DNA from 4 places in the Hydrogenophaga aquatica genome. Region 2 is predicted to be linked to each of the others. Evidence: predicted binding sites of a transcription regulator. Region 2 holds the regulator's gene; each other region holds the start of a gene.
The links. The regulator sigma-54, encoded in region 2, starts transcription at its own class of promoters, with help from an activator protein. The targets are predictions, from matches to a motif close to TGGCANGNAANCTGCTTT.
Positions count from the first base shown of each region.

Region 1: hydA (dihydropyrimidinase) is a predicted target of sigma-54. The motif match lies at 1,745-1,762, and genes of this name have one in related genera.
Region 3: ACYVHH_RS14340 (arsenate reductase (azurin) small subunit) is a predicted target of sigma-54. The motif match lies at 1,455-1,472, and genes of this name have one in related genera.
Region 4: ACYVHH_RS15210 (ammonium transporter) is a predicted target of sigma-54. The motif match lies at 3,266-3,283, and genes of this name have one in related genera.

Region 1 covers NZ_BAAGVK010000004.1:69,171-74,893, forward strand. Annotated here, with positions in the region: gene ACYVHH_RS04405 (aspartate/glutamate racemase family protein) at 1-212, opposite strand, end outside; gene hydA (dihydropyrimidinase) at 209-1,639, opposite strand; gene ACYVHH_RS04415 (maleate cis-trans isomerase family protein) at 1,919-2,644, shown strand; gene ACYVHH_RS04420 (GntR family transcriptional regulator) at 2,631-3,476, shown strand; gene ACYVHH_RS04425 (pyridoxal-phosphate-dependent aminotransferase family protein) at 3,585-4,832, shown strand; gene ACYVHH_RS04430 (CaiB/BaiF CoA transferase family protein) at 4,849-5,723, shown strand, end outside.
Region 2 covers NZ_BAAGVK010000024.1:71,003-76,725, forward strand. Annotated here, with positions in the region: gene ACYVHH_RS16565 (THUMP domain-containing class I SAM-dependent RNA methyltransferase) at 1-1,069, opposite strand, end outside; gene rpoN (RNA polymerase factor sigma-54) at 1,084-2,661, opposite strand; gene lptB (LPS export ABC transporter ATP-binding protein) at 2,669-3,430, opposite strand; gene lptA (lipopolysaccharide transport periplasmic protein LptA) at 3,427-4,065, opposite strand; gene ACYVHH_RS16585 (thiol:disulfide interchange protein DsbA/DsbL) at 4,178-4,816, opposite strand; gene ACYVHH_RS16590 (SPOR domain-containing protein) at 4,917-5,549, opposite strand; gene argS (arginine--tRNA ligase) at 5,556-5,723, opposite strand, start outside.
Region 3 covers NZ_BAAGVK010000018.1:80,529-86,251, forward strand. Annotated here, with positions in the region: gene ACYVHH_RS14330 (ATP-binding protein) at 1-476, opposite strand, end outside; gene ACYVHH_RS14335 (substrate-binding domain-containing protein) at 476-1,312, opposite strand; gene ACYVHH_RS14340 (arsenate reductase (azurin) small subunit) at 1,507-2,031, shown strand; gene ACYVHH_RS14345 (arsenate reductase (azurin) large subunit) at 2,042-4,525, shown strand; gene ACYVHH_RS14350 (c-type cytochrome) at 4,583-4,897, shown strand; gene ACYVHH_RS14355 (nitroreductase family protein) at 4,956-5,609, shown strand; gene moaA (GTP 3',8-cyclase MoaA) at 5,631-5,723, shown strand, end outside.
Region 4 covers NZ_BAAGVK010000020.1:36,840-42,562, forward strand. Annotated here, with positions in the region: gene parC (DNA topoisomerase IV subunit A) at 1-882, shown strand, start outside; gene ACYVHH_RS15205 (amidohydrolase family protein) at 900-1,976, shown strand; gene ACYVHH_RS15210 (ammonium transporter) at 1,995-3,197, opposite strand; gene ACYVHH_RS15215 (RidA family protein) at 3,327-3,797, opposite strand; gene ACYVHH_RS15220 (transglutaminase family protein) at 3,923-4,825, opposite strand; gene ACYVHH_RS15225 (circularly permuted type 2 ATP-grasp protein) at 4,828-5,723, opposite strand, start outside.

The DNA.
Region 1 (5,723 bases), on a different contig from region 2:
ACGGCGTCGTAGCGCGCATGGTGCTCGGCGGCCAGTTGGGCAGCGGCGTAGGCGCCGATCAGCGCCTCGAAGCGCGTTTCGATGTAGGCCACGCCGAACGGCGCGGTCAGCACATCCACCTCGGTGCCGGGCGCGGCGCTGCGCTGTGCCTCCGCGCGTATCAGGTCAGACACGCTGTCCGAGATGTTGGGGTTGATGAGCAGCAGTTTCATGCCGTTCTCCTTTCACGGTTGGGCAACAGCGAAGGCTGGGCGCAGGGCAGGAAGCGGCCTCGGCCCAGGCGTGGCAGGAAGGTCTTGCCGTCCCACACCACTTCGCCGCCCACGATCGTCATGCCCGGCCAGGCGCGCAGCGTCATGCCCTCGTAGGGCGTGTAGTCCACGTTGTGGTGCAGTTGCGAGTTGCGCAAGATGAATTCGCGCTCGTCCCAGATCACCAAATCGGCGTCGGAACCGATGGCGATGGCGCCCTTGCGTGGATGCAGTCCGTAGGCCTTGGCGGGGTTGGTGGAAGTCAGTGCCACGAACTGCTCCAGCGTGATGCGCCCGCCCAGCACGCCTTCGGAATAGAGCAGCGCCATGCGCGTCTCGATGCCGGGAATGCCGTTGGGAATGTGACGGAACGCCACCTCTTCGCCGCCGGGCTTCTTGCCCTCGGGCGCGTCGAAGCGGAAGGGGGCGTGGTCGGACGAGAACACGGTGAACAGTCCGTCGGCCAGGCCGTCCCAGATCACTTCCTGGTTGGCCTTGTCGCGCGGCGGCGGGCTGCAAACGCAGCGGGCGCCGTGGTAGCTGTCATCCACACCCAGGTCGGCAGCGGTGAGGAAGAGGTACTGCGGGCAGGTTTCGGCAAACACCTTCAGGCCGTGACCGCGTGCCCAGCGGATCTGCTCCACCGCCTCGCGCCCAGACACGTGCACGATCAGGATGGGCACCTCCACCAGCTCGGACAGGGCAATGGCGCGGTGCGTGGCCTCGCGCTCCACCAGCATGGGGCGGGAATGCACATGGAAACGCGGCGCCGTGCGGCCAGCGGCTTCCAGGCGGCGCGTGAGCCACTCGATGCAGTCCGCGTTTTCGGCGTGGACCATCGCCATGGCACCGCGCTCCCGCGCCACCTGAAGCACGTCCAGGATCTGGCCGTCGTCGAGCTTCAGGTCGTCGTAGGTCATGTAGATCTTGAAGGAGGTGTAGCCCTCGCCGATGAGGCCGGGCAACTCCTCGCCCAGCACCTGCGGCGTGGGGTCACTCACGATCAGGTGGAAGGCGTAGTCCACATGCGCGCGGCCATTGGCCCGCCGGTGGTAGTCCTCCACCGCGGCCCGCAAGGACTGCCCCTTTTCCTGCGCGGCAAACGGAATGACCGTGGTGGTGCCGCCGCACGCGGCAGCGCGGGTGCCGCTCTCAAAGTCGTCGGCCATGCGCACCGGCGGCGCCATCGGCTGGTCCAGGTGGCAGTGGGCATCCACACCGCCCGGGGTCACCACCCGGCCTGCCGCGTCGATCTCGCGGACACCCGCTGGCAGGCCTGAGCCGATCTGCACGATGCGCCCGCCGCGCACGCCTATGTCCGCTTCGTAGCAGTCACTGGCGGTGGCCACACGCGCCTGGCGGACGACCAGGTCGAAAAGCTCAGCCATGGTGCACTCCCGCACCATGTTGCCCACTTTGCACCAAGCAAGTGTCAACAATTTCGTCAACAAATACTGCGATCAGATCCATGAAACTCTTCCTTTGTGTCTTGCTTCGCAATTCCCATGCCACTTTCAACAACACTGTCGACATAGCGACAAGTAGCGCAATGGTCTTACTTTTGACTTTTGTTGACACTGGTGTTTACACTAATGCCGACTAAATTTTGTTTGGGCATGATTTCCACACACCGGTCAAGACCGGCACATCTCTCAACAGGAGTTCTGATGGCCTCGCCTATCCGCCTGGGTGTCCTCACCCCGTCTTCCAACACGGCACTGGAGCCGCTGACCAGTGCCATCGTTGGCCAGGTCCCCGGCGCGTCGGCGCACTTTTCGCGCTTTCGCGTCACTGAGATTTCCCTGCAGCCGCAGGCGCTGGGGCAGTTCGACGACAGCAAGATCCTGGCGGCGGCGGAACTGCTGGCCGACGCCAAGGTAGACGTGATCGGCTGGAGCGGCACCGCCGCGGGGTGGATGGGTTTTGACGCCGACCAGCGGCTGGTCGAGCGCATCCGCGAGCGCACGGGCATCCGGGCCACCACGGCGGTGCTGGCACTCAACGAACTGCTGACGCTCAAGGGCATCAGCACCCTGGCGCTCGTCACGCCCTACACGGCAGACGTTCAGCAAAAAATTGTCGACAACTACCGCAACATCGGCGTTGAAGTGGTCGCCGAAAAACACCTGGGCATCTGCGTCAATCACGACTTCGCGCTGGTAGAGCCAGACCGGCTGCGCGGGCTGATGGATGAGGTGGCCAGCGCAAGGCCGGGCGCCATCACCACTTTCTGCACCAACCTGCGTGCGGCGGCACTGGCTGCCAAGGTGGAGCAGGCGCACGGCATTCCGCTGCTCGACACCGTCAGCACCACGGTGTGGGGCATGCTGCGGGCAGCGGGCGCCGACCCTTCAGTGGTGCAAGGATGGGGAGAGCTCTATGCCTGGCGTTGAACCTCGCCGCGGCCGCGCTGCGCGCGCCGATAGAATGGGCTGCCACTGCGGCAGTCCACACACCGAGGATGGGGCCGCCGCAGACCCGGGTCATCCCCTGTCACACCTCAACCTGAGCACCATGCCGCGCAGCGCCAGAACCCTGCTCCCCGCCGCCCGCCTTGAACGCGAGAAGGCCAACGACGAAATCTACGAAAAGATCTATGTCGCCATCCTGGAGCACCGCCTGCACCCCGGCACCAAGCTCGGCGAGGACCGGCTGGCCAACATCTTCAACGTGAGCCGTGCCCGTATCCGTGAGGTGCTGGCCCGACTGGCGCACGAGCAGATCGTCGACCTCTACCCGCAGCGCGGCGCCTTCGTGGCCAAGCCCACCCCCGAGCAGGCCATGGACGTGTTCGAGGCCCGGCGCCTGATCGAGCCCGCCGTGATGCGCCGCCTGGTCAACACGCTCACGCCCGACAAGATCGCGCGGCTGCGCCAGCACCAGGAACTGGAGTTGGATGCCCGCCGCCGCGACGACCGGCGTGCCGTGGTCCGGCTGTCCGGCGAGTTCCACCAGCTTCTGGCGGAACTGGCGGGCAACACGGCCCTGTCGCGCACGCTGCGCGAGCTGTCCACGCTCACCTGCCTGATCATCTTCCTCTACGACGCGCCGACGGCCATCAGCTGCCGCGCCGACGAGCACTCCGAGATCATCGACGCCATCGCCAAGCGCGACGTCAACCGCGCCGAAAAGCTCATGCTCGACCACCTCGACCACATCGAAAGCAGCCTGGCCCTGGACAGCTCTGCGGCCGAGGTGGACCTCGAGGCTGTCTTCCGGGACTGAACCTCCCGCCACCCCAAACCGTTGCTTGGCCCCGCCGGGGCCGATCGCGCCCGAGCGCGGGCGTGCGTTCGCCTGCGCCTTTTCGCCAGCCAGACAAGGAGACAAACCATGCCCAACCTCAACTTCCACCCCGCAGGCCGCCACTTCCTGCAGATTCCCGGCCCAAGTCCTGTGCCCGACCGCCTGCTGCGCGCCATGAGCTACCCCACCATCGACCACCGGGGCCCGGAGTTCGGCGTGTTGGGGCTGCAAGTGCTTGCGGGCCTGCAGAAGATCTTCCAGACGCGCCACCCCGTGGTGGTGTACCCGGCTTCGGGCACCGGCGCCTGGGAAGCGGCGCTCACCAACACGCTGAGCCCCGGCGACACCGTGCTGATGTACGAGACAGGCCATTTCGCCACCCTGTGGCAGAAGATGGCGCTGCGGCTCGGCCTGGCGCCCGAGTTTCTGGCCATGCCGGGCAACTGCCCCAGCACCGGCCTGCCCAACAGCTGGCGCCATGGCGTGCAGGCCGACCTGATCGAACAACGCCTGCGCCAGGACGACAACCACCAGATCAAGGCGGTGTGCGTGGTGCACAACGAAACCTCCACCGGCGTGACCAGCGACATCGCCGCCGTGCGGCGCGCCATGGACGCCGCCGGGCACCCCGCGCTGCTGATGGTGGACACCATATCGGGCCTGGCCGCCGCCGACTACCGGCACGACGAATGGGGCGTTGACGTGACTGTGAGCGGCTCCCAAAAGGGCCTGATGCTGCCCCCGGGCATCAGCTTCAACGCCTTGTCGCCCAAGGCCCTGGAAGCGTCGCGTCACGCCCGGCTGCCCCGCGCCTTCTGGGCGTGGGATGAGATCGTCGAGATGAACAAGACAGGCTACTGGCCCTACACCCCCAACACCAACCTGCTCTACGCCCTGAGCGAGGCGATCGACATGATCCTGGACGAAGGGCTGCCCCAGCTTTTTGCGCGCCACCAGCGGCTGGGGCAAGCCTGCCGCCTGGCGGTGCAGGCCTGGGGGCTGGACGTGCAGTGTGCCGACCCGCGCGTCAGCTCGCCCGTGCTCACCGGGGTGGTCACCCCCCAAGGCCACGACGCCGATGCCGTGCGGCGCCTCATCTACGAACGCTTCAACATGTCGCTGGGCACCGGGCTGGGCAAACTCAAGGGGCGCATGTTCCGCATTGGGCACCTGGGCGAGTGCAACGACCTTGCGCTGCTGGCTGCGCTCAACGGCTGTGAGATGGGCCTGCGCCTCGCTGGTGTGCCCCTGCAAGGCAGCGGCGTGCTGGCCGCGCAGGACCACCTGCGCGACACCTCGCAGACCCAGGCGCGCTACCCGCAGGCCGTAGCCTGACGCTACCATCGGGGCCATGCATGCACTCCAAGGACTCAAGGTACTGGAACTGGGCCAGCTGATCGCCGGCCCCTTTGCGGCCAAGACGCTCGCCGACTTCGGCGCCGACGTCATCAAGGTCGAGCCGCCCAACGGCGGCGACCCGCTGCGCAAGTGGCGCCTGCTGCGCGAGGGCACCTCGGTCTGGTGGGAGGTGCAGTCGCGCAACAAGCGTTCGGTCTGCCTGGACCTGCGCACCCCCGAAGGGCAGGACGTGGTGCGCCGCCTGGCCGCCGAGGCCGACGTGCTGATCGAGAACTTCAAGCCCGGCACCCTGGAAGGCTGGGGCCTGGGCTGGGAAGACCTGCACGCGCTCAACCCCCGGCTGGTCATGCTGCGCCTGTCGGGCTACGGCCAGACCGGGCCCTACGCACACAAGCCCGGCTTCGGCATCCTGGGTGAAGCCATGGGCGGGCTGCGCCACCTCACCGGCGAGCCGGGGCGCGTGCCGGTGCGCACAGGCGTGTCGATTGGCGACTCCATCGCCGCGCTGCACGGGGTGCTGGGCGTGATGTTCGCGCTGTACCACCGCGACGCGCGCGGCGGCCAGGGCCAGATGATCGACGTGGCCCTGTACGAGAGCGTGTTCAACCTGATGGAAAGCCTGCTGCCCGAGTACGACGCCTTCGGCGTGGTGCGCGAACGCGCAGGCAGCGCCCTGCCCGGCATCGCACCGTCCAACGCCTACCGCTGCGCGGACGGCGGCTACGTGCTCATCGGCGGCAATGGCGACAGCATCTACAAACGGCTGATGCACGCCATTGGCCGCGACGACCTGGGCCAAGACCCCGACCTGGCCCAGAACGATGGCCGCGCACGCCGCAGCGCGGAACTGGACGCTGCCATCGAAGC
Region 2 (5,723 bases):
CGGCGAACTGGGCCGTTTCGCGGCCCACGGTGCGTGTCATGGGGCGGCCGGCCTGTGCGCGCTGTTCGGCGCGCTGGCCCGCCACGCCAGCGGCGGCAATGCGCTCGCCATAGGGCGGGTTGAGCAGCATCACACCCGGCGCGGCGCTGGGGGGCATGCGTTGCAGGGCGTCGCCGCCGCGCAGTTCGATGGCGTGGGCCACCCCGGCTCGCTCGGCGTTGCGGCGGGCAAAGTCCACCATGCGGAAAGCCACGTCGCTGCCGAAGATGAAGGGCGCGCTGCCAGCGGGCAGTTTCTTCTCGGCGGCCTGTGCCTCCTGCTTGAGTACCTGCCACACATGTGCCTGGTAGGGCATGAGCTTTTCAAAGGCAAAGCGGCGCTGTCGTCCGGGCGCAATGTTCAAGGCGATCTGAGCCGCTTCGATGGGAACGGTGCCGCTGCCGCAGCAGGGGTCGTACAGCGGCACGGGCTGGCCGTTTTCATTCCAGCCGGTCCAGCCGGTGGCGGCAATCATGGCGGCGGCCAGCGTTTCCTTCAGTGGGGCGTCACCCTTGTCTTCACGCCAGCCGCGCTTGAACAGGGGTTCGCCCGAGGTGTCCACGTACACCGTCACGTCGTCCTTGGTCAGGTGGGCAAACACGCGCACGTCGGGGCGGGCGGTGTCCACGCTGGGGCGTGCGCCGCGCTTGTCGCGCAGGCGGTCGCAGATGGCGTCCTTCACGCGCAGCGCGGCAAAGTTCAGGCTCTTCAGTGGGCTGTGCTGCGCGGTGATCTCAACCTTGATGGTCTCTTTCGGTGTGAACCAGATCTCCCAGGCCACGCCGTGGGCGGCGGCGTAGATGTCCTGCTCGCTGCGGTAGGGCTGGCGTGCCAGGCGCACCAGCACGCGCTGGGCCAGGCGGCTGTGCAGGTTGAGCTTGAGGGCGTCACGCCAGCTGGCGTTCACCTCCACGCCGCCGCGCGAGCGCTGCATGGCGGTGTCTGGCAGGCCGGTGACGCGCTGCACCTCGGCGGCCAGAAAGTCTTCCACGCCAGCGGCGCAGGGCAGGAAAAGGGTCAGTGCATTCATTGGTCAAATATCGGTCAGATGGCTTTGCGCAGGTTGGCTGGCGCAATGCGCAGCGATTCGCGGTACTTGGCCACGGTGCGCCGCGCGCACTCGATGCCTTGTTCCTTGAGCATGTCGGAAATCTGGTTGTCGCTCAACGGTTTCTTGGGGTTCTCGCTGGCGACGAACTGCTTAATGAGGGCGCGCACGGCGGTGCTGGAGGCATTGCCTCCCGTTTCGGTGCCCAGCGCCGAGCCGAAGAAGTACTTCAGTTCGTAGGTGCCGAAGGGCGTGGCCATGTACTTGGCGGTGGTCACGCGGCTGATGGTGGACTCGTGCAAGCCCAGCTCGTCGGCAATCTCGCGCAGCACCAGCGGGCGCATGGCCAGTTCACCGTGCATGAAGAAGTTGCGCTGGCGCTCGACAATGGCGCTGGCCACGCGCAGGATGGTGTCGAAGCGCTGCTGGATGTTCTTGATGAACCAGCGCGCCTCCTGCAGCCGCTGCTGCATGCCTTGGGCGTTTTCGCCGCGCTGGCCGCGCATGGCGTTGGCGTAGATGTCCTGCACGCGCAGGCGCGGCATCACGTCGGGGTTGAGCTGCACCTTGAAGCCCCGGCCAGCGGCGGTCACGATCACGTCGGGCACGACCACGTTGCGCTGCACGTCGGCAAAGCGGCGCCCGGGCTTGGGTTCGAGCCGGGCGATCAGCGCCAGTGCCGCGCGCACGAGTTCGTCGCCGCAGCCGCACAGGCTGCTCAGGCGCTTGACGTCGCGCTTGGCCATCAGCTCCAGCGGCTGTTCGCAGATGCTCAGCGCGGCGCGGGCCTCTGGGGTGTTGCGAAGTTCCAGGATCTGCAGCTTCAGGCATTCGGCCAGGTCGCGCGCGCCCACGCCTGCGGGCTCCATGTTGTGCAGCCAGTGCAGCGCGGTCTGCAGCAACTGGTGCAGTTCCTCCTGCCGGGCCAGACGCTCGTCGCCCTGCAGCGTGCGCCCGCGCGCCTGTTCCTCCTGGGCGAGCACGGCGTCGGCCAGTTCGGCCAGGGGTTCGATCAGGTAGCCGTCCTCGTCGAGCGACTCGATGACGAAATACAGTGCGGCGCGCTCGTCGTCGTTCAGGCGCAGGGCCAGGGCTTGTTCGTGCAGGTGCGCGGGCAGGGTGATGTGCTCGCTGGCCAGATCGGCGGCGCTGACGTCTTCGTCGTCGTCGCGCGCGCCGTTGCGCGGCGGGGCGTCGCCACCCCATTCGCTGTCGTCGGGCGTGAATTCCACGCTACCGTCGCCTTCCCAGCTTTGCTCCAGCGGTGTCGCGTCTTCCAGGGGTTCGCTGGACACGTCGGCGGCCGTGTCCGGGCTGCCTGCGGCGGGGGCCTCACCGCTTGCCCACTCGCTTACCTGGTCGCCCAGGCTGGGCGTGGCATCCACCTGGGCCACGCCGAAGTCCTCGCGCTCGGCCGTTTCCGTGTCCCGTTCCAGGAAGGGGTTTTCGTCGAGCATCTGCTCGACTTCCTGGGCCATCTCCAGCGTGCTCAGCTGCAGCAGGCGGATGGATTGCTGCAGCTGCGGCGTGAGCGCCAGATGCTGCGAGACGCGTAAAGACAGGCCCTGCTTCATGCCGGCCTTACATGCGGAAGTGTTCGCCGAGGTAGACGCGGCGCACGTCGGCGTTGTCCACGATCTCGGCCGGGGTGCCCTGGGCCAGCACGTGGCCGTCGCTGATGATGAAGGCGCGGTCGCAGATGCCCAGCGTCTCGCGCACGTTGTGGTCGGTGATAAGCACCCCGATGCCACGCGCCTTGAGGAAACCGATGATGCGCTGGATCTCGATCACGGCGATGGGGTCGATGCCGGCAAAGGGTTCGTCCAGCAGGATGAAGCGGGGGTTGGTGGCCAGCGCGCGGGCGATTTCCACACGACGGCGCTCACCGCCCGACAGCGCGGGGGCCGGTGAGTGGCGCAGGTGTTCCACGTGCAGGTCTTCCAGCAGCTGGTCGAGCCGCGTGGCAATCTCGGGTTCGCTCAGGGCACGGCCCTGGGCGTCGGTTTGCAGCTCGAGCACCGCACGCACGTTCTGTTCCACCGTGAGCTTGCGGAAGATCGAGGCCTCCTGCGGCAGGTAGCCCAGGCCCAGGCGGGCACGGCGGTGTATGGGCAGGTCTTCGATGGATTGTCCGTCGAGGGTGATGTGGCCGTCGTCGGCCCGCACCAGGCCCACGATCATGTAGAACGACGTGGTCTTGCCTGCGCCGTTGGGGCCGAGCAGGCCCACCACTTCGCCGCTGCGCACTTCCAGTGAAACGTCCTTCACCACCAGGCGCTTGCCATAGCTCTTGCGCAGCCCGCGCGCTTGCAGCCGGCTGTCGGATGCGCTGGCCGCCGTCACGGGCGGGTCTCCATCCGGGGGCTGGGTTGCAGGGGGCGGGTGTTGGGGGCCGGGGCCGCGGGAGGCGCAGCCGTGGCGGAATTGGGGGTGAGCACGGCGCGCACGCGGCCCGAGGGGTTTTCGGGGGTGCGGTTGGGGCTGCCACCGTCGACCGAGAACGTTTCGGACTTGTTGTCGTAGATGATGACGCCGCCACTGGTCTGGTCGTTGAGCGTAGCGCCCTTGAAGCGGCGCAAGACCGCCTGGCCGGTGAACTTCACCGTGTCTGCCTGGCTGTCGTAGTCGATGCGCTGGGCCTCGCCCTCGATGAATTCCTGCAGGCCTTCGCGCTTCTGGCGGAAAAAGGCCAGCTTGTCCTTGCCGCCGGTCACCGTGCCGAACTGGTTGCCCTGGGGGTCCTGTCTGACGTCGACCTGGTGGCCGCGGATGACGATAGTGCCCTTGGTGATGACGACGTTGCCGGTGAACACACTGGTCTGCCGCGCGTCGTCGTAGCGCAGGGCATCTGCCTCGACGTTCATGGGCTGGAGGCGGTCTGCGCGTTCGGCGTGGGCGGGCAGCCAGGCAATGGCCGCCACGGCCAGCAGCACGCCACCGAGCAGCGGACGGGTTGGCAGGGGGCGGTTTGAGGACATGGTGGCTAGAGGCACGAAACTTGCATTTAGAGAATGCAACGATTGTAGCCACCCCCTGCGGGGTTTGTGGCGGGGCGTGCCGGCATGCCCCGTGCAAACGCTGGTGGAGTCGTCAGCCCTTGCGGGTTTCGGCGATCAGTGCATTGGCGATCTGAACCGTGCGCGCGGCCTGGCCCGGCACGTAGAAGCGCCCGGCAATGCCCAGGGCGGGGGTGCCCTCCACCTCGTAGGCTTCCTGCAGCTGGGTGGCGCGCTTGACCTTGCCCGTGACGCCGAAGGAGTTGAAGGTCTGGGTGAACTGGGTCTTGTCCACGCCCTGCTTGGCCACCCAGTCGGCGATGTTGTCGAGCTTGCTGAGCCGCTCGTTCCCTTCGTGGATGGCCTTGAACACCTTGTCGTGCAGGGCGTCGAGCTTGCCCATGGCCTCCAGCGCGTAGTAGAAGCGCTGCAGGGGTTCGAAGGCAGCGTTGAAGCCCACCGGCGTGCGCTTGACGACGACGTTGGCGGGCAGGGTCTTCATCCACTCCTTCATCACCGGTTCAAACCGGTAGCAGTGCACACACGAGTAGGAGAAGAATTCGAGCACCTCGATCTGGCCTGACGGGGCGTCCACCGGCACCGGGCGGGCCAGGCGGCGGTAGTCGCTGCCGTCCTTGAAACCGCCAATCTGGGCCCAGGCCATCCCGCTCCAGCCTGCAGTAGCCAATGCGCCAGCGCCTGCCAGGGCACGGGAGAATTCACGTCGTTGCATCTTGTTACGCTCCATCGGTAAGAAAAAGGCCGCATGCGCGGCCAGGCTTTGGGCTGTTGGGTTCACCACCTGCCGGGAAAGTTCCAGCGGGCCGGCATGGTCAGCGCTGCACCCGGACCAGCGTGTTCTCGACGTTCTGGCCATTGAGCCGCTCCTGCATCACGTCGGCTTCCACTTTTTTCTCGAAAGGTCCGATCCGCACGCGGAACACCGGCTTGCCGGCCTGTTCGCGCTCGGTGATCCTGGCGTCGAAGCCCAGCATGGCCAGGCGGGCGCGCTGGGCTTCGGCCTCGTCCGGCCCGCGGAACGCGCCGGCCTGCACGTAATAGACGAAGGGGTCAGGCTGGGGCGCCGCTTCGACGGTCGGCACCTGGCCGGGGCTGGTGGCGGTGCGTGACTGGATCAGTTCACCCAGCGGGTCGCCCTTGCCGGTAGCAGGGGCTTGAGCGGGCGCAGGCGCGGGGGCCGGTGCAACGGCCGTGGCGTCGGGCGCTGGCGCGGTGGCGTCGGGTGACGGGGCCGCCACAGGTTTGCCCCCGAGCGTGGCGTTGGGATTCCAGTCGCGGTTGCGTTCCTTCTCGATGGCTTCCTGGTCGGGTTTGCGCTGCACGCCGCGGTCGACAAAAGGCGCCGGAACCTTGGTGATGTACACGGCCACGGCCAGGGCCACGCCCAGTCCGACGATCAGCCCGACGATGAACCCGACGAGCGTTCCACCTGCTTGTTTCTTCATGTGCATTTACATCTTCCGCGGCGCGCTTACCCCGAGCACCGCCAAGCCATTGTGCAACACCTGCGCGGTGGCTGCCACCAAGGCCAGGCGGGCACGCTTGACGGCCTCGTCGTCGACCAGAATGCGTTCGGCGTCGTAGTAGCTGTGGTACGCGGCAGCCAGTTCGCGCAGGTA
Region 3 (5,723 bases), on a different contig from region 2:
AACCCAATCGTCTGGCCGTCCTCACTCCGAATGGGGTCCACCCAGAGGATGGCTCCATCCGGCAGGTCCAGCTGAGAGCGTCCTACCATGTACTGTGGGGCTTGGAGGGTTTGGCCATGCCAGCTTTGACCGAGTATCTGGCGGCCAGTGTCGAGCTGGACGGGATCTGAGGCGGCGACCACTTCGCCCTCGGCCCCCAGGATGGCCAGCCTCGCGTGGCCCGTCGGCGCACCAGGGATGAGTTGAGCGGTGTCGCGCAGCAGGGAGAAAACACGCCATGTGTCGTCCGCGGCAAGCATGGGGCGAACTTGGGCCATCACCAGGACGACCGCCCTGTCGAGCAACGAAACCGTTTCCTGGCGAGCATTGGTGGCCTGCACTCGTGCTGTCACTGCGGTCACGAGAATGGCCGCAATCAGCACCGCCATTGACAGGCCTAGAGGGATTTGAACCCGGTAGGGCAGGCGTCGCAGCATCAGCCTGTCACTCCGCTTCCCGGTACTGTCTGGGCTTGTTTGCGTATGGATTCGAACAGGCTGGGAGTGCCATTGGCAAAGGCTGAAAGATTCAACGAGGCCAACAAGTCCCGCCCCACCTTGTCATCTGCCATGTCCAAGAACGCTTGCTTCAGCTTGCCGAGCCTGTGCGGGTCGTCGTTACGTCTGGTGACGAGTGGAGGAAATCCAAAGGGCTCTGACTTCCACACAACTTCCGTCTTGGTGACCGCGGGCATACCTTGGGCCTTCATGGTCTCCCAAACGTAACCGTCAATGGAGCCCGCCTGTGCCAGCCTGGCAGCCACAGCCTCGGCGACGTTACGGTGGCTGTGGGTGAAGAAACCTTTTCTGAGGTCTCTTGGGGTCAGCCCCGCCTTGGCCAACTGCGCCTGTGCCACCAGCCAGCCGGAGTTGGACAACGGGTCGGAGTATGCGAGTACCCTGTCTTTGAGGTCGGACCATCCATGCACGGCGGTTGGTCCGCCTGCGGGACGAATCAGATAGGCCTGGTAGAAGGGTTGACCCAGATAGAGCGGGACGGCAAAGAGCTGCAGCTCACTCTCGAACCGCACGTAGGGGTAGCCGCAAATCCACGCTGCGTCCAGTTGCTTTGAAAAAAGCAGGTCCAGAATGCTTTGGTAAGAGTCTCTGGCGACAAATTCAACGTCTGCCCCGGCACGTGCACTGAGGTATTTGCCCCATCGCGACAGGAAGGCGATCTGGTCGGCCAGGATGACCGGCGTGAGCCCAATTCTCAGTTGACTGTGCGTTGTAGCGCTGACCAAGGCAGGCGTGGCGACGGCGACCGCAGCCATGGCACCCAGGCATGTTCGTCTGTCCAATGTTTGTCTCCGATGGTTACGTTTTCGTAACTCTATTGATCGATGCATGTTACCAAAACAACCCAATAAAGCAATCGCCATTTTCTAAGTCATTGATTTGAATCGGTTTCACTCATGGCACGCGGGTTGCAACGTTGGCCTGGTCAGTTTTTCAACCAGGAGACAACATGGAAGACGTCAAAATCGCCCGCCGCTTCTTTTTGAAGTCCGGCGGCGTGGCCGCGGCGGCGGCCGGTGCCACCGTGATTCCCATTCATAACGCCAATGCGGCGCAGCCTGCCAACGCTGGCAACACGACGCTGCCATATCCGCGCAAATCGGTCGGAAAGGCTGCATCGCTGAAGGTCAATGAAGCTTCGACCTTCATGTACCCCGACAACAGCTCACCCTGCTACGTGATTCGCATGAGCACGGCGGTGCCGGGCGGGGTGGGTCCAAATGGTGACATCGTGGCGTTCAGTGCCATGTGCACCCATATGGGCTGCCCGGTCACTTACGACGGCGGAAGCCGTACTTTCAAGTGCGGTTGCCACTTCTCCATCTTCGACCCAGAGAACGGTGGCCAGATGGTGTGTGGCCAGGCGACGGAGGATCTGCCCAAGATTAAGTTGGAGTACGACAGCAAGTCCGATTCGGTCACGGCAGTCGGCGTCGATGGCCTGATTTACGGCCGCCAGTCCAACATTCTGTAAGGAGCGCAGCATGTCCACCAACATCAATGACCGCATCGCGCTGCCTCCGAAGGACGCGCAAAAGTCCAACATGACTTGCCACTTCTGCATCGTCGGATGTGGCTACAACGTTTACAAGTGGGACGCCAACAAAGAAGGCGGGCGGCCTGCAAGTCAGAACGCACTGGGCCTGGACTTCACCAAGCAGGTGCCGCCCCTGGCCGTGACCATGACCAAGGCGATGACCAACACCATCACCGACAAGTCTGGCAAACGCTGGAACATCATGATTGTTCCCGACAAGGAATGTGTGGTGAACAGCGGCTTGTCCTCGACGCGCGGCGGCAAGATGGCCTCGTACATGTACGCGCACGATGGCATCGGCAAGGAGCGATTGAAGAACCCGCGCATCTTCCGCGGCGACCAGTGGCTCGACACCGGCTGGGACAACGCCATGGCCTTGTACGCGGGCCTGACCAAGAAGATTCTGGACAACGACGGGCCGAGCGGTCTGTTCTACGACTGCTTTGACCACGGTGGTGCTGGCGGCGGATTCGAGAACACCTGGGGCACGGGTAAGCTGATGTTCAGTGCACTGCAGACACCCATGGTTCGCATCCACAACCGGCCTGCCTACAACTCGGAGTGTCACGCCACCCGGGAAATGGGGGTGGGCGAGCTGAACAACAGCTACGAAGACGCCCAGGTCGCCGATACCATCCTGTGCACTGGCGCCAACCCCTACGAAACGCAGTCGAACTACTTCCTGAACCATTGGCTGCCCAACTTGAGCGGCGCCACGGTGGACAAGAAGAAAAAGTGGTTCCCTGGCGAGACGGCCGCCGCCGCAAAAGTCATCATCGTCGACCCGCGCCGCACCGCGACCGTGGCCATCTGCGAACAGGTGGCTGGCAAGGAGAATGTGCTGCACCTCGACATCGAGCCCGGCTCGGATACCGCCTTGTTCAACACCCTGTTCACCTACGTCGTTGAACAGGGCTGGCACGACAAGGACTTCATTGCCAAGCACACTCGCGGCTTCGAAGATGCGGTGAAAACCAACCGCATGAGTATGGAGGACGGATCCAAGGCGACAGGCATTCCGGTAGACAAGCTCAAGAAGGCGGCAGAGTGGGCCTACAAGCCCAAGGCATCCGGCCACCGCCCGCGCACTTTCCACCCGTATGAAAAGGGCATCATCTGGGGCAACGACAACTACGTCATCCAGAGTGCGCTGGTGAGCCTGGTGTTGGCGACTCAGAACGTGGGACGTCGTGGCACCGGAGTCTGCCGACTGGGGGGGCACCAGGAGGGATACACCCGCCCTCCGTATCCGGGCAATTCCAAGATATACATCGACCAGGAGGTCATCAGCGGCAAAGGTCTGATGTACACCTTGTGGGGCACCAACCCGTTCCAAACCACTCTGAACGCCGAACAGCATCGTCTGGTGTTGAGCAAGCGAGCCAAGATTGTCAATGAGGCGATCGCCAAGGCGCGCGGGGCGTCTATTGAGCAACTCATCGAAGTCATCTACGACGCCTGCAAGAACAAGGGGGGTATGTTCATTGCCGCCATGAACCTGTATCCGACCACTATCTCGGAAGAGGCGCATCTGTTGTTGCCGGCTACACATCCGGGTGAGATGAACCTGACTTCCATGAATGGCGAGCGCCGTCTGCGTCTTTCAGAGAAGTTCATGGACCCTCCTGGCACCGCCAAACCCGACTGCCTCATTGCCGCCGAGATTGCCAATACCCTCAAAGCCATGTACCTGCGCGACAACAAGCCGGAGATGGCCAAGCGCTTTGAAGGCTTCGAGTGGAAGACCGAGGAGGATGCGTTCAACGACGGCTTCCGACGCGCCGGTCGTCCGGGTGTTGGCCCTATTGACAGCCAGGGCGGGGACACTGGTTACCTCGCTACCTACGAACTGCTGCGCAAGGCCGGCAACAACGGTGTTCAGCTGCCGATCAAACGCGTTGAGGGCGACAAGCTGATTGGCACACCCATGCACTACGACGATGGAAAGTTTGACACCAAGGATGGCAAGGCGGAATTCAAGCCTGCTCCCTGGAACGGACTGCCGCAGCCTGTAGCGGCGCAAAAAGCCAAACACAAGTTCTGGCTCAATGGTGGTCGTGCCAATGAGGTCTGGCAGACGGCGTACCACGACCAGTACAACTCGTTTGTCCGCGACCGCATCCCGATGGCCTTCATCGAGATGAACACCGAGGATGCACGCCAGCTCGGCGTCAACCCGGGCGATGTGGTTGAGGTCTTCAATGACTACGGCAGCACCTACGCGATGGCATATCCGCTCAAGTCGGTGAAGCCTGGCCACACCTTCATGCTCTTTGGCTACATCAAGGGCGTGCACGGGGATGTGGTGACCAGCTGGGTCGACCGCAACGTGGTTCCCTACTACAAGGGCACGTGGGGCAGCATTCGCCGCGTCGGTAGCGTGGACGACTACAAGCAGACGATTTCCTTCAAGGACCGCCGCTACGCGTAAGCCTCAAGCGGGTGGCTGCGGCCACCCGCAACCATTTCAGCTTTTGACGGAGACAACATGACATTGAAATTGAGTGCGCTCGTTGCCATGGGTGGATTGCTGCTGCCTTTGGCCAGCCAAGCGAGTCTGGAATTGGCTCAGAAGAACGCCTGCATGGCGTGCCATGCGGTGTCCACCAAAGTGGTAGGACCTGCCTACCAGGATGTCGCCAAAAAATACAAAGGCCAGAAAGACGCTGAAGCGACGGTGATCGCCAGCATCAAAAAAGGTGGTTCAGGAAAGTGGGGTGCGGTGCCCATGCCGCCCCAGGCGGCACTGAGCGATGCCGACGCAAAAGCACTGGCCAAGTGGGTTTTGTCGACAGCCAAATAAAACGATGACGGCCTCGGAGCCGATGACTTGGCTTCGGGGTCATCCATAGGAGACAACTGTGGGTGCGACCTCAAACGGTATCTCAAGCGGCATCGCAGGCCGAAGCGGCAGACTGATTGTTCCAGCGGGCACGGAGGATGACTTTCTGGATGGTGCGTATGCACTCATCACATCACGGCAGAACATTTCGCCCAAGCGGCTTGACGAGCCGGGGCCGTCGCCGCAGGCGCTTGAGCAGATTTTTCGTGCTGCGGCAGCTGCTCCCGACCATGGCCTCGTGCGGCCCTGGCGCTTCGTTCTGGTGCCGCAAAACAAACGCGCCGAGTTGGCCGAGGTCTTTGCCCTGGCGCTGATTGACCGCGACCCAGGCGCAACGCTTGAGCAAATCGAATCCGCCAGGGAGAAGGCTCATCGTGCCCCTTGTTTGATGCTCGTGGTTGCCCGCCTTGGCGCTTGCGAGCCATCAATCCCAGAGCTTGAACGCATGGTCTCCGTTGGCTGTGCAGTTCAAAACATGCTGCTCATGGCCCACAGCCAGGGGTTTGGCAGCAGCCTGACCAGTGGGCAGGCCATGCAGTCACCCCGCATGCGCAAGCTTTTTTCCCTGGCAGATGGAGAAGAGGCTGTTTGCTTTGTGAACATCGGCACCGTCACCAAGCGCAAGGCTGCCAGACTGCATCCGAGTTCAGATGCGTTTGTCACATCGCTCTGACGTTCACGGAGGAAGGGGTTTATGAGTGAGCCCACATTGGCCAGAGTCATTCCATTGGTGGACCATCGAGCATTTCGAGTACCTGGCGTGATGGATGACAGCACGACGTCGCAC
Region 4 (5,723 bases), on a different contig from region 2:
GACGAGCGTCGCACGCTGATCCAGGCCGAGAAGAAGGCGGTGGCCGAGATCAAGGTGGTGGACGAGCCGGTGACGGTAGTGGTGTCTGCCAAGGGCTGGGTGCGCGCACGCACCGGTCACGGGCACGACGCGGGTGGCTTTGCCTTCAAGGCGGGTGACGGCCTGTACGGCACCTTTGAATGCCGCACCGTGGACACGCTGATTGTGTTTGGCAGCAATGGCCGCGTGTACAGCGTGCCCGTGGCCAGCCTGCCGGGCGCGCGCGGTGACGGCCAGCCCATTACCACATTGATTGACCTGGAAGCGGGCACACAGCCGGTGCACTACTTTGCGGGCGCGGCAGGCACCACACTTTTGTTGAGCGGTTCGGGCGGCTACGGCTTCCTGGCCACGGTGGACGACATGGTGAGCCGCCAGAAGGCGGGCAAGGCTTTTGTGACGTTGAACGAAGGCGAAACCCTGTGCGCCCCGGCGCTGGCAAGCGGCGGCATGGTGGTGCGCCTGGCGGGGCAGGAAGGCGGCGTGATCGCCCCGCCCACGGCACCCGAAGGTGGCGAGGCCGAAACCGCTTTGGCCCCGGCCACACATGTGTGCTGCGTGTCGGCGGGCGGGCGCATTCTGACGTTCGAGATGGCCGAGCTGAAGCTGCAGCCCAAAGGTGGGCGCGGCCTGATGCTATTGAGCTTGGACGGCAAGGACACGCTGGCCGGTGCGGCTGCCTACACGCGCAGCGTGCGCATTGAAGGCATTGGCCGTGGCGGGAAGCTGCGCGACGAGACGTTGGAGATCCGCAGTCTGAACAACGCCCGTGCCGCGCGCGGGCGCAAGGGCAAGGACGCGACGTTTGGCTTCAAACCCGCGCGCGTGGTGCGGCTGGTGTAAACGTTCAGGAGCAAGGCATGGCAGACCCAAGGCGGGGGTGGGGAAGGCTTGTTGGCGTGTGCATTGCGCTGGGTGCGGCTTGCGCTGGCGTGGCGGCGCAGAACCTGCCCATGATCGATACCCACAGCCATTTCCAGGCGGGCAAGGACCGGAACTTTCCAGCGGCGCTGACCCGTGCCCTGCAGGAGATGGATCAGGTGGGCATTGTCCGCACCCTGCTGATGCCGCCGCCGCTGCCAAAGGACCAGGGCCCCATGTACTACGACATTGAGGACCTGCAGTTTGCAGCGCGCGAGGCGCAGGGCCGGGTGGCGTTGCTGGGCGGCAGTTCGCTGAATGTGATGATTCATAGCGTGGCGCCGCAGGACGTGACGGAGGCCGTGAAAGCCCGTTTTGCAGCCCGGGCGAAGGCCATTCTGGACCAGGGGGCAGTGGGCCTGGGCGAAATTGCCATCCACCACGTTTCCATACCCGCCATGGGGCCGCAGCACGCCTACGAACTCATCGCTGCGGACCACCCGCTGTTGCTGTTGTTGGCGGACCTGGCAGCGGAGCGGGATGTGCCCATAGACCTGCACATGGACCTGGTGCCGGAGGACATGCCCTTGCCTGCAGTACTGCGCCCCAACCCGCTGAACCCGGACACCTTGCCCGCGAACGCTGAAGCGTTCAAGCGCCTGTTGCGGCACAACCCGAACACCCGTTTCGTGTGGTCGCACGTGGGGTTTGAGCCCCTGCTGACGCGAAGCCCGGAGGTGGTGCGTGCCTGGCTGCAGGAGTTTCCCAGGCTGTACATGAGTTTTCGGCTCAACCGTGGGGCGCCCAGCCCGGCCGCAGCGCTTTCACCCGACGGAAGGCTCAAGCCCAATTGGGTCAACCTGATCAGCTCTTTCCCCGACCGTTTTTTGCTGGGAAGCGATTCGTTTTACGACGCCACGGGTGTGGCCCGTGGTGGCGGAGAGCAGGGGTCGAATCAGGGCCTGCGAGGGCTGCGCGCCCTGGCGAACGCTCTGCCACCGGCGGTGGCGGAGGCAGTGGCTTCGGGCAACGCGGTGCGGCTATACAAGCTGGCACCGCTTGCCAGCGGCAAGTGACGTCTTGTCGCCAGGGGGTTACCAGTTCGCCTCGCGCTCGGGTGTGGCGCGGATGCGGTGGATGGTGAGGTCGGCACCGTCGAATTCTTCTTCCTGCGTCAGGCGCAGGCCCAGCGCGGCCTTGAGCACGCCGTAAACCACGAAGCCGCCCGCGAGGGCCCACAGCACGCCCATGGCCGTGCCGATGAGTTGTGCGCCGAAGCTGACCCCACCCAAGCCTCCAAAAGCCTGTTGACCAAAGATGCCAGCCGCGACACCGCCCCAGGCGCCGCACAGGCCGTGCAGGGGCCAGACGCCGAGCACGTCGTCGATCTTCCAGCGGTTTTGCGTGAGGGTGAACAGCGAGACGAACAGAGCGCCAGCCACGCCGCCCACGACCAACGCGCCCAGCGGGTGCATGAGGTCGGACCCGGCGCACACGGCCACCAGGCCCGCCAGGGGGCCGTTGTGTACGAAGCCCGGGTCGTTCTTGCCCATGACCAGCGCCATCAGCGTGCCGCCCACCATGGCCATCAGGGAGTTGACCGCCACCAGGCCCGAGATCTTGTCCAGGGTCTGCGCGCTCATCACGTTGAAGCCGAACCAGCCGACCGTGAGAATCCACGCCCCCAGGGCCAGGAAGGGGATGTTGGACGGCGGGTGGGCGCTGATGGCGCCGTCTTTGCGGTAGCGGTTGGAGCGTGGCCCCAGCAGCATGACGGCCCCCAGGGCCAGCCAACCGCCCACGGCGTGAACCACCACCGAGCCAGCGAAGTCGTGGAAGGCGGCGCCCGTGAGTGATTCCAGCCAAGCCTGCACACCGAAGTGGCTGTTCCAGACGATGCCTTCAAAGAAGGGATAGACAAAGCCGACGATGACGGCGGTGGCTACCAGTTGCGGCCAGAACTTGGAGCGTTCGGCGATGCCGCCGGAGATGATGGCCGGGATGGCGGCGGCAAAGGTCAGCAGGAAGAAGAACTTGACCAGTTCGTAGCCGTTGCGTTGCGCCAGGAATTCGGCGCCCACGAAGAAGTGGGTGCCATAGGCCACGCCGTAGCCCACGGCGAAGTACACGACCGTGGAGACGGAGAAGTCCACCAGGATCTTGACCAGGGCGTTGACCTGGTTCTTCTGGCGCACGGTGCCGAGCTCCAGAAACGCGAAGCCAGCGTGCATGGCCAGGACCATGATGCCGCCCAGAAGAATAAAGAGGGTGTCTGCGCCCTGTTTTAGTGCTTCCATGCTTGTCTTTGGTGAATTGAGTACGGTTTTGATGCGTTAAAGGGCCTGGATGGCCCTTGCACCAAAGACAAGCAGGAATCGCGCCAATACGATGCGTAGCGCACCAATATTGGCATGGGAGGCGGCGAATCAGGCCAGTTCGGCCATGAGTTCGATTTCCACGCAGGCACCCAGGGGCAGCTGGGCCACGCCGAACGCACTGCGGGCATGTGCACCAACCTGGGGGCCGAAGACCTGGCCCAGCAGCTCCGAGCAGCCGTTGGTGACCAGGTGCTGTTCGGTGTAGGTGTTGGTGGAGTTGACCAGGCTGAGCACCTTGACGATGCGCTTGACGCCGTTGAGGTCGGTGCCAGCGGCGACGCAGGCGGCGTGCAGCGTGCCCATCAGATCCACGGCCACGGCGCGCGCGGCGGCCTTGCCTTCCTCGGTGGTCATGGTCAGGCCCAGTTGGCCGACCCAGGGCTTGCCGTCCTGCTTGGCGATGTGGCCGCTGAGCAGCACGAGCTTGCCTGTCTGCACGAAGGGCACGTAGGCGGCGGCGGGCACGGCCACGGGCGGCAGCTCGATGTTCAGGGACTTGAGGGTGTCGTAGACGGACATGGGTTTCTCCGGAAGACTGTGGGTGTGAACCCCTGGGAGGGGCGCGGAATCAGCGTGCCATTCTAGAGACCGGGTGGCAGGCGCTGGGCGTGTGGAGCGGATGGCTGGCACGGCATCAGCCGAATTCATTCCGCAGTGATGGCGCTGAATTCGTCGGCGGGGGCGACAGTGACGGCCACCGACAAGGTGTGGCTGCCCCCGCCCTGGATGACGCCGCGCAGGGGTGAGATGTCGCCGAAGTCGCGGCCGACGGTGAGCGTGACGTAGTCGTCGCCGGGGCGGTTGCGCCCGCAGCGGTCGTTGGTGGGGTCGAAGTCGTACCATTGGCTGCCCACGGGCACGGAGACCCAGGCATGCGAGGCGTCGGCGCCGATGAGCCGGGGCTGGCCCGGCGGCGGTTGGGTGAGCAGGTAGCCGCTGACGTAGCGCGCAGGCAGCCCCAGGCTGCGCAGGCAGCCGATCATGATGTGGGCGAAGTCCTGGCACACGCCCTTTCGCTGGTCGAGGGCCTGGAGTGCGGGGGTGTGGACTTCGGTGCTGGCGGTCTCGTACTGCAGTTCGCGGTGGATCTTGGCCATCAGGTCGTGGCAGGCGTCTAGGAAAGGGCGGCGGGCCGCGAACAGGGGGCGTGCGAAGTCGGCAAAGGCGTCGTCTCGTTGCGCGTAGGGTGACGGGAAGACGAACTCGCTGGCCGCTTTGAAAGGTGCCTGCGCGCGGTATTGCATATGTTCGCGAACGGCCTCCCACGGAGGGCTGTCGTCCAGCTCGGCCGGTGGCTGGGTTTCGACGAGGCTGTCGGCCGTGACGCTGAGCATCTCGTGCGGGCTTTGCAGGGCGAAGAAGGTGCGCCAGTTGCCGAAGGCATCTCGGCTGTCTTCGCGGTGAGCAGGTTCTGGCGTGATGGTGAGACTGTGCGCCAGCACCACCTGGTCGGGCAGCTCCAGCGGACGCAGGTGCGCCAGGTGCTGAGCCAGCACCACCGGGGCCTGGTAGTCGTACTGGGTGTGGTGCAGAACGCGAAGCTGCATGCTCAGGTTGCCATCAGGCTGCGCGCCACGCGGTCGGCGTGGCTGAAGTAGCGGTGGCCCAGCCGGTCTGACAGGGTGTAGGCGGAACTTTCGCAGGCCTGCACCAGTTCCAGCAACGCCAGGTAGCTGTTTTGCTTTCCTGCACTGCCGCCCATGGCGCCACTCAGGGCGATGAGGTCCCAGGCGAGCGGATCGGGCATGCCGGTGAGCAGGTCACTGGCGGGGCTGCCGTCGGCGTGCGGCAGCTTGGCCACGCGTGCGCGCAGGGTGGACAGTACCCAGGCCAGCGAGCGCGGGTTGTCGCGGTGGGTGACGAGCATGTCGAGCAGCGCCACCAGATCGCGCCGCTGCTGGTAGTGCGCGTGGAAGGTGATGGTGGAGTCGAACAGGGCAATGACGGCTTCGAAGCCGCTGTCCTCGAACACGCAGCCGGTTTCCAGGCCCATTTCCAGGGCGTTGGCCAGCGTGGCCAGGCGTTCGATGTGGCGGCCGATGCTGAGCATGCGCCAGCCGTCGTCGCGCATCATGCGGTCGGTCTGCGCGCCGGTGATGGCGGAAAGCAGTTCGCTGGCTTCTTCCAGGGCTTCCAGCACTTCTTGCGAGACGATGTCGCCTTCGCTGCTGAGACCCTGGCACTGGGCGGTGAATTCGGCGTCCAGGCGCTCGATGAGGTTGCGCTGCTCCTGCGAGAGGCGTTCGCGCACGTTGCTGGCGGCCTGGCGCAGCGAGCGCAGGTTGAAGCCCACGCTGCTGGCCCCCGAGTCGGCGGCCAGCATGGCGATGAGCGAGCGCTCGAACACGCGGGGTGAGAGCTGGGCGTCGGGCACGTCGGGCAGCACCAGACCGTTGTACTTGGCGCAGGCAGACAGCCAGGCGAGCAGTTCGGGCGAGCCTTGTT